3 linked regions of the Tistrella mobilis genome follow. The protein of the gene in region 3 interacts with the protein of the main gene of each other region in a pairwise test. Links are inferred from orthologs where the notes say so. Each region holds a gene or a part of one and is shown on either strand. Other genes may lie near its edges.

The links.
Region 1: the proteins of rho (region 3) and hfq interact in binary tests that used the Escherichia coli proteins (3 or more experiments, as listed by UniProt). The link is inferred for Tistrella mobilis from one-to-one orthologs.
Region 2: the proteins of rho (region 3) and nusG interact in binary tests that used the Escherichia coli proteins (3 or more experiments, as listed by UniProt). The link is inferred for Tistrella mobilis from one-to-one orthologs.

Annotation. Positions count from the first base shown.
Region 1 is NZ_CP121017.1:2,334,985-2,337,875, forward strand. The notes cover bases 90-2,827. They hold hfq (RNA chaperone Hfq), read right to left. Parts: upstream 1,725-2,827; coding sequence 1,455-1,724; downstream 90-1,454. Other genes in these bases: hflX (GTPase HflX), read right to left, coding at 90-1,269; P7L68_RS16380 (HAD family hydrolase), read right to left, coding at 1,898-2,614; trkA (Trk system potassium transporter TrkA), read right to left, coding at 2,659-2,827. Also shown: more of hflX, read right to left, coding at 1-89; more of trkA, read right to left, coding at 2,828-2,891. UniProt on the Escherichia coli protein: RNA chaperone that binds small regulatory RNA (sRNAs) and mRNAs to facilitate mRNA translational regulation in response to envelope stress, environmental stress and changes in metabolite concentrations.
Region 2 is NZ_CP121017.1:628,330-631,362, reverse strand. The notes cover bases 71-2,950. They hold nusG (transcription termination/antitermination protein NusG), read right to left. Parts: upstream 1,838-2,950; coding sequence 1,304-1,837; downstream 71-1,303. Other genes in these bases: tuf (elongation factor Tu), read right to left, coding at 2,554-2,950; secE (preprotein translocase subunit SecE), read right to left, coding at 1,859-2,056; rplK (50S ribosomal protein L11), read right to left, coding at 686-1,114; rplA (50S ribosomal protein L1), read right to left, coding at 71-681. Outside these bases: more of rplA, read right to left, coding at 1-70; more of tuf, read right to left, coding at 2,951-3,033. UniProt on the Escherichia coli protein: Part of the processive rRNA transcription and antitermination complex (rrnTAC). The complex forms an RNA-chaperone ring around the RNA exit tunnel of RNA polymerase (RNAP).
Region 3 is NZ_CP121017.1:4,739,018-4,742,166, forward strand. Bases 154-3,149 are described here. They hold rho (transcription termination factor Rho), read left to right. Parts: upstream 154-1,019; coding sequence 1,020-2,279; downstream 2,280-3,149. Other genes in these bases: hemJ (protoporphyrinogen oxidase HemJ), read left to right, coding at 154-335; P7L68_RS27020 (hypothetical protein), read right to left, coding at 632-790; P7L68_RS27030 (quinone oxidoreductase), read right to left, coding at 2,398-3,149. In the rest of the region: more of hemJ, read left to right, coding at 1-153. UniProt on the Escherichia coli protein: Facilitates transcription termination by a mechanism that involves Rho binding to the nascent RNA, activation of Rho's RNA-dependent ATPase activity, and release of the mRNA from the DNA template.

The sequences.
Region 1 (2,891 bases), 2.4 Mb from region 3 along the record:
GTCGTCTTCCCGCTCCGCAATCTCGCCATGGGCATAAAGCCAGGCCAGGGCCTGGCCGTCCGAATGCGGCACGTCGAAATGGGCAAGCTCGTCACCGACCGCGAGCCGGGCGTCGATTGCGGCGAACAACCGGTCGAGCCCCTCGCCGGAGAGGGCCGAGCCCGCAACGGCATCTTCTGCGCGCGACGCCTCGTTCAGCACCCGCTCCCGCGCCTCGCCTTCCAGCATGTCGAGTTTGTTGCGGAATTCGAGCACGTCATCGGCAAGGCGATGCCCCATGCCCAGTTCGCCCAGCACATGGAGTACGTCGCGCCGCTGTGCACCGGTATCGGGATCGGCGATGTCGCGGACATGAATGATCAACGCCGCCTCGCGCACCTCTTCAAGCGTCGCCCGGAAAGCGGCGATCAGGCCGGTCGGCAGCTCGGAGACGAAACCCACGGTGTCGGACAGGATCACCCGCCGGCCGGAGGGCAGATCGAGCGCCCGCATGGTCGGGTCCAGCGTGGCGAACAGCATGTCTTTCGCCATCACCGAGGCACCGGTGACACGATTGAACAGCGTCGACTTACCGGCATTGGTATAGCCGACCAGGGCCACCACCGGATAGGGCACCTCGCGGCGCTTCTTGCGATGCAGTTCCCGGGTGCGGACGACTTCGGCGAGCTGAAGCTTCAGCTTGGCCATCTTGTCGTCGATGATCCGGCGGTCGGTTTCGATCTGGGTCTCACCAGGGCCGGCGAGGAAGCCGCGGCCACCGCGCTGCCGCTCCAGATGGGTCCAGCTGCGGACCAGACGGCTGCGCTGATAACCCAGGCGGGCAAGCTCGACCTGCAGCCGCCCCTCACGGGTACGGGCACGGTCGGCGAAAATTTCCAGAATCAGCCAGATCCGGTCGATGACCTTGACGTTCCAGGCCTTCTCCAGATTGCGCTGCTGGATGGGCGTCAGCGGCCGGTTCATCACCACCAGATCGACCGGTGCGGCTTCGAGCCTGGCCTTGATCTCCTCAACCTTGCCCGACCCCAGCAGGGTGGAAGGCCGCATGCGCGCAACCGGCACCACCAGCCCCTCGGCCACATCCAGGCCGAGCGCGCCGGTCAGTGCAACCCCTTCCTCCAGCCGCGCACGGATGCTGCGGACCGCTTCGGGATCATCCTCGACCGGGGCCGGCGCACCGCGCCGCTGCTCCTTGACGTCGGGCTGCAAAACCAGGGCCCGGGCCGGCAGATCGCCGTCGGGCCGGAAAATGATCTTATCGTCGGACAAACCGCTCCTTCATGCGCCGGGCGCAAAGGACAGGAAAGGTTGCGACATGATGTCGCCGGCGGTCGCCACCCCGCCCCCAGAAGGCGATGACAGGCCGCACGCGCAACCGCGGCGGCCTGGTCGGGAACCCTGCCGGACAGGGGAACCGCGCGGGCAGAGCACGTGTTCCCCGTCCGTCTCGACCATCAATGGTCGCCGTGATCCTTGTCGCGATCGCCCTGAGCCTGGGCATCGAACAGCTGGACCGGCACCGTCGGCATGACGGTCGAGATGGCATGCTTGTACACGAGCTGACTGTGCCCGTCCCTCCGCAGCAGCACGGAGAAGTTGTCGAACCAGGTCACGACACCTTGAAGCTTGACACCGTTGACCAGGAATACGGTCACCGGGGTCTTGTTCTTCCGGATGTAGTTCAGAAACACATCCTGGAGGTTCTGGTTCTTTTCAGACGCCATGGAGGCACCCCTTCTTGTTATCATGCGGCGATTTTGGTCTGTCTCCCGGCCGCCGCGACCGCTTTTCGGGTCTTAGCCGGGATCTTTGTCGAGCCGGTTGCCGGGCGTCCCCCGCCCGGGTACCGCGTGCCATCACACGCCGGCCCGGAGCCATACCATATCGGACCGCCCGATCAGGTAAGACCCATCGCCGAAGTTACAAGGTCGTGCAGGTGGCGGCAATCGACAACCCGGAGATCTGCGCGCGTAAGCACACCCTCGTCCAGGCTGGTGCCGTCATGGACCAGGAGGATACCGGTGCAGCCGGCCGCCCGGGCGCAGTCCATGTCGACCAGCGCATCGCCGACAAACCAGACATTCGGACCGGCTTCACGACCGACCGATGCCAAGGCCTCAATGACCGGTGCCGCATCCGGTTTGTCACGGGCGGCATCACCGGCCCCCAGCAAGGCCCCGAACCGATCCCCCCAGCCCAGATGCGCCACCTCCGCGCGCAGAAAAGGCCCCTGCTTGTTGCTGACCACACCGAGCGGGATTCCCTGCCCCGCCAGCAGGTCGAGCAGGTCTGCGGCGCCATCCATGGCCGCCACGGTTTCGAGATGCCGCTTGGCGTAGGCTGCCTTGAAACGCAGCGCCGCCTCCTGCCAGCGGTCTCCGAAGATTTCGGGAAAGGTATCGCGCATCGAGCGCCGGATGCGCAGCCGCCCCTCTTCCGGTGTCAGGGCCGGCGGCTTGTCATAGGCGATCATGACATCGTTATAGGCGGCGAGAATCGCCCCCCAGGCATCGACCAGGGTATGATCCCAGTCGAACAGCACGGCATTGGGACGGCCGAGCCGGGCAAAGGCCTCGGCATCGTCGATCCCGGTCACAGGCGCAGTCATGGTCATACGAGGGCGAGGCTCCGGGTCGGGGCGGTTCAAACGGGGATGGATCAGAAGAATTCGAGGCGGACGGAGAACAGCTTCTCGACTTTGCGGATGCTGTCGGCCAGCGCAAAGAGCACGATCCGGTCCCGAGCCTTGATCACCGTGTCGCCATCGGGGGCAATCACCCTGCCCTCGCGGACCACCGCGCCAATGATAACGCCTTGCGGCAGGCCGGTTTCCCTGAGCGGTCGACCGACCAGGGGCGACGTTTCCAGCGCATCTGCCTCGATGATTTCGC
Region 2 (3,033 bases), 4.1 Mb from region 3 along the record:
GGCAATGTCGACGCGCACGCCCGGACCCATGGTCGAGCTGAGCGCCAGCTTCTTCAGGTAGGTGCCCTTGGCACCCGACGGCTTCGCCTTGACCAGCGCATCCACGAAGGCGCGGATGTTCTCGATCAGGGCGGTCTCCGAGAAGCTCGCCTTGCCGACGCCACCATGGATGATGCCGGCCTTTTCGACGCGGAACTCAACCTGGCCGGCCTTGGCGGCCTTGACCGCATCGGCGACGTTCGGGGTGACGGTGCCGAGCTTCGGGTTCGGCATCAGGCCGCGGGGGCCGAGCACGCGGCCCAGACGACCCACCACCGGCATGAGGTCCGGGGTCGCGATGGCGCGCTCGAAATCGATCTTGCCGCCGAGGATCTCTTCGGCCAGATCTTCCGCACCCACCACTTCGGCGCCGGCCGCACGGGCCTCTTCGGCCTTGTCGCCGCGGGCGAAGACCGCCACGCGCACGCTCTTGCCGGTGCCGTTGGGCAGCTGCACCACGCCACGGACCATCTGGTCGGCATGACGCGGATCGACACCCAGGCCGACCGAGATTTCGACGGTCTCGTCGAACTTCGCGCCGGCATTGGCCTTCACCAGCGCCACCGCCTCGTCAAGGCCGTAGAGCTTTTCGCGATCGACGGTCGCGCGGGCCTGCTTCAGTCGCTTGCCGTGGAACGCCATCCGATTACTCCACCACCACGAGGCCCATGGACCGGGCCGAGCCCTTCACCATCTGAATCGCGCCGTCCAGGTCGTTCGCGTTCAGATCGACCATCTTGTCCTCGGCGATCTTGGCGATCTGCTCAAGGGTGATGGAACCGGCCTGGGCCTTGCCGGGGGTGGCACCGCCCTTGGAGATGCCGGCGGCCTTCTTGATGTAGTAGGAGACCGGCGGCTTCTTCATGATGAAGGTGAAGCTGCGGTCCTGGTAGGCCGTGATGACCACCGGGATCGGCATGCCGGGTTCCATACCCTGGGTCTGCGCGTTGAACGACTTGCAGAACTCCATGATGTTCAGGCCGCGCTGACCGAGCGCGGGACCGATCGGCGGCGACGGGTTCGCCTTACCGGCCGGCACCTGAAGCCGGATATAGCCGGTAATCTTCTTTGCCATGTTCAGACCCTTCCATTCAGACGGGGCGGCGGTGACGGCCCTGGCCAGGCCTCCCGCCGGCACCACCCGCAGGCCTCCGTGCCGTCACCGGCGCCGGATCTGCGGGCTGCATCCGCCCGGCGGATGCCGGAACGGATGCGGGCGAAGCCGGCCCCTGATGAGGCCGGCTTCGCCCGAAGCCTTGATGTCTCAGACCTTCTCGACCTGAGAGAATTCCAGTTCGACCGGGGTCGAGCGGCCGAAGATCGAAACGGCCACCTTCAGGCGGGCCCGCTCGTCGTCGACATCCTCGACCACACCGTTGAACGAGGTGAACGGACCGTCGGCCACACGCACCTGCTCGCCGATCTCGAAGCTGATCGACGGCTTGGGGCGCTCGACGCCTTCCTTCACCTGATTGATGATCCGATCGGCTTCGGCCTGGGTGATCGGCACGGGGCGCGACCCGCCGCCGCCCAGGAAGCCGGTGACCTTCGGCGTGTCCTTGACCAGATGCCAGGTGTCGTCGGTCAGCTGCATCTTCACCAGCACATAGCCGGGGAAGAACTTGCGCTCGGTGTTCACCTTCACGCCGCGCCGGACCTCGACCACGTCTTCGGACGGCACCAGGACCTCTTCGATCAGGCCTTCCATGCCCTTGCGGGCGGCCTGTTCGCGGATCGACTGCGCCACCTTCTTCTCGAAGCCCGAGTAAACGTGGATGATGTACCAGTTGCTGATCATGGTGCCGGCTCCTCGTTCAGGTCAGGCGCCGAGGCCGAGGATCAGCCGAACGCCCCAGGCGATCACCTGGTCGGCGACGAAGAAGAAGATCGCCGCAACGAACGCCATCACGAACACGGTGGCGGTGGTGATCAGCGTTTCCTTGCGGGTCGGCCAGGTGACGCGGCGCGCCTCCTGACGAACCTGCCGCACGAACTCGCCGGGGGAAGTCTTGGCCATGGCTACTCTGTTCCGGATCTGCCGCCGGTCAGCCCGGGCGGCTCTGGGTCGGGGTCACGAACGCGCGGCGGAGAGGTTGGCAGGAGTGGAGGGACTCGAACCCCCAGCCCCCGGTTTTGGAGACCGGTGCTCTACCATTGAGCTACACTCCTCCACCGCCGCACGACACACCGGACCGGCCGATGCGACGTGCCCTTCAAAGATCACGGCCCACCTTCCTCAAAGCTTTCACACGATGCGTATCGCAGAAGGCCCGGTTCGGCAGACAAGGATCGCCGTCGCCCGCAGGTGCGGACGGGCCATCCTTCTAGCGCGTCATGTCCGACTTGTCGAGACACTTTCGACGCCCTGCGCGCAGTTCTTGGCGAAGCCTCCACCGCACCACCCGGCACCGCGGAGAAAACGCCGCGGCCCCTGCCGGACGGGGGTCCGGCAGGGGCCGCAAAGCGGGTCCGAAGGCTGCCGGAACCAGGGTTCCGGCAGCCTTCGGAGGAAGGTCAGGCCACGACCTTGGCGACGACGCCGGCGCCGACGGTACGGCCGCCTTCGCGGATCGCGAAGCGCAGGCCTTCGTCCATGGCGATCGGCGAGATCAGCTCGACGGTGACCGACACGTTGTCACCCGGCATGACCATCTCCGTGCCTTCCGGCAGGGTGATGACACCGGTCACGTCCGTGGTCCGGAAGTAGAACTGCGGACGATAGTTGGTGAAGAAGGGGGTGTGACGGCCGCCCTCTTCCTTGGTCAGGATATACGCCTCGGCGGCGAACTTGGTGTGCGGGGTGATGGTGCCCGGCTTCGCCAGCACCTGACCACGCTCCACGTCCTCGCGCTTCGTGCCGCGCAGCAGCACGCCGACATTGTCGCCGGCCTCGCCCTGATCCAGCAGCTTGCGGAACATCTCGACGCCGGTCACCGTGGTCTTCGTGGTGTCGCGCAGACCCACGATCGCCACTTCCTCGCCGACCTTGATCAC
Region 3 (3,149 bases):
CCGATGCCGCACCAGGCTCCGAGCTGTCCGAGCGTTTCAAGGTGATGGAGCGCCGGTTGCTGAAGGCGATCATCAATCCGGCGATGGTCGCCACCTGGCTGTTCGGCATCCTGATCCTGACCACCGGGGCGGTGTCGCTGTCCGAAGGCTGGCTGCATGCCAAGATCGCCCTGGTGCTGATTATGTCGGGCATGCATGGCGCGTTCAGCGCCTGGCGCCGGGCCTTTGCCGAGGATCGCAACCGCCATTCCACGCGCTTCTATCGCTGGATGAACGAAGTGCCGACGGTGCTGATGATCGGCATCGTGATCCTGGTGATCGTGAAGCCGTTCTGATCCGGCCCAACCGGCGGCACCCGCCCCGATCGCGGGGGAAGAGGGCGTGACAATTGCACGATTTCGCCGGAAATCGACCAAGGTCGTATCGTTTTCCGGCGTATCGGGTTTGACAGCGGCCATGCGACGCGCTAACTGATTAGGCATCGGCACGGTTGACGTGTCGGTGAAGCCGGTAGCGCGACGTTCGTCCCATGCCTGCGGCATGCCGGGACGGAACGGACAGACGAACGTCGCCGGGCGACATGCTTCACCCGTTACCACCCGCGCCGCCACATTGGCCGGGCGGTGGGTCTTCAGGGATCGCAGTCGCGGGTACCGGTGCGGGTCGCCAGGCTGTCAACGCCGACGCGGTCTTTCAGTCCTCTCCTCGTCGATCGAACCCCTTCAGGACCACATCCCTTTCCGGAACCGAGCCGGGCCGTTACCGGTTCGTGATCGACGTCGGTGATCATCGACGTCTCCGCACACATGGCTTGTGTCCGGCCGGCGCCCTGCCGGCCTGTTCTGGATGGCCGGTCAATCCCGGGTGGTTCGATACGACCATTCGATACACAACGTGCTGCCCGTCTGCCGGGCCCGCGCAAAACAGGTGAGCCAGGCTTTGACCCGGCTTCGTCGTTGAACGGGATCCTGCCATTCCGGCGTTCCCCGTCCGTCGACCCCCGATCGGAAATCCATCGCATGAACCTTCAGGAACTGAAGACGAAAACCCCGGCGGAGCTGCTCCAGTACGCCGAGACCCTGGGCGTCGAGAACGCCGGCACGCTGCGCAAGCAGGATCTGCTGTTTGCGATCCTGAAGCAGTCGGCCGAACAGAATGTCGCCATCCATGGCGGCGGCGTGCTCGAAGTGCTCCAGGATGGTTTCGGCTTCCTGCGGGCGCCCGAGAGCAACTATCTGGCGGGGCCGGACGACATTTATGTCAGCCCCCAGCAGATCCGCCGTTTCGGCCTGAAGACCGGTGATACCGTCGACGGTCAGATCCGGGCCCCCAAAGAGGGCGAGCGCTATTTCGCGCTGCTCAAGGTCAACAGCATCAATTTCGACGTGCCGGACAATGCCCGGCACAAGGTCAATTTCGATGATCTGACGCCGCTCTATCCCAATCAGCGGCTGAATCTGGAACTCTCGGACCCGTCGAAGAAGACCACCACCGCCAGCCGGGTGATCGATCTGGTGGCGCCTTTCGGCAAGGGCCAGCGCGCGCTGATCGTGGCGCCGCCGCGTACCGGTAAGACGGTTCTGCTTCAGAACATCGCCCATGCGATCGCCACCAACCACCCCGAGTGCTATCTGATCGTCCTGCTGATCGACGAGCGCCCGGAAGAGGTCACCGACATGATCCGGTCGGTGAAGGGGGAGGTGATCAGCTCGACCTTCGACGAGCCGGCCTCGCGTCATGTCCAGGTCGCCGAGATGGTGATCGAGAAGGCCAAGCGTCTGGTCGAGCACAAGCGCGATGTCGTCATCCTGCTCGACTCGGTCACCCGCCTTGCACGCGCCTACAACACCGTGGTGCCGTCGTCGGGTAAGGTGCTGACCGGCGGTGTCGATGCCAATGCCCTGCAGCGCCCGAAGCGCTTCTTCGGTGCCGCCCGCAACATCGAAGAGGGCGGGTCGCTGACCATCATCGCCACCGCGCTGATCGATACCGGTTCGCGCATGGACGAGGTGATCTTCGAAGAGTTCAAGGGCACCGGCAATTCCGAGCTGATCCTGGACCGCAAGCTGGCCGACAAGCGTACCTTCCCGGCGATCGATATCGGCAAGTCGGGTACCCGCAAAGAAGAGCTGCTGGTCGATCGCGGCACGCTGTCGAAGATGTGGGTGCTGCGCCGCGTGCTCATGCCCATGGGCACGATCGATGCCATGGACTTCCTGCTCGACAAGCTCAAGCACACCAAGAGCAATGCCGATTTCTTCGATTCCATGAACAGCTGACCGCCGCTGTTCCACGTGGAACGCCGTATGAAAAAGGCCGCCGCCCCAGGGATGGGACGGCGGCCTTTCTCGTCTGTGTTCCACGTGGAACGATATGGTCGCCCGATCCCCGGGGCGCTCAGGGCAGCAGTACGGTGGCGCCCGTGGTGGCGCGGGCCTCCAGATCGCGATGGGCCTGGGCGGCTTCGGCCAGCGGATAGGTACGGGCGGCACCGACCTTGACCTTGCCCGAGCCGACCACGTCGAACAGATCTTTCGCCGTGGCGCGCAGCTCTTCCTTGGTCGAGGTGTAGTGGAAGAGGGAGGGGCGGGTGACATAAAGGCCGCCGCGCTGGTTCAGCACCACCAGATCCACCGGGCCGACGGGGCCGGAGGACTGGCCGAAGCTCACCATATAGCCGCGCGGCTGCAGGCAGTCGAGCGAGGCCATGAAGGTGTCCTTGCCGACCGAGTCATAGACCACCGGCACGCCCTTGCCGCCGGTCAGCTCCTTCACCCGGGCCACCAGATCTTCCTCGCGATAGAGGATCGGGTGGTCGCAGCCATGGGCACGGGCCAGCTCCGCCTTCTCGGGCGAACCGACGGTGCCGATGACGGTGGCGCCCAGCGCCTTGGCCCACTGGCAGGCGATCAGGCCGACACCGCCGGCGGCGGCATGGATCAGGATCGTCTGGCCGGCCTGGACCGGGAAGGTGCGGCGCAGCAGATACTGCGCGGTCATGCCCTTCAGCATCATCGAGGCGGCGGTCTGGTCGTCGATGGCGTCCGGCACCGGCACAACCCGGTCGGCTGGCATCAGCCGCTCTTCCGAATAGCTGCCCATCGGGCCGCTGGCATAGGCGACGCGGTCGCCGGGCTTCAGATCATCGA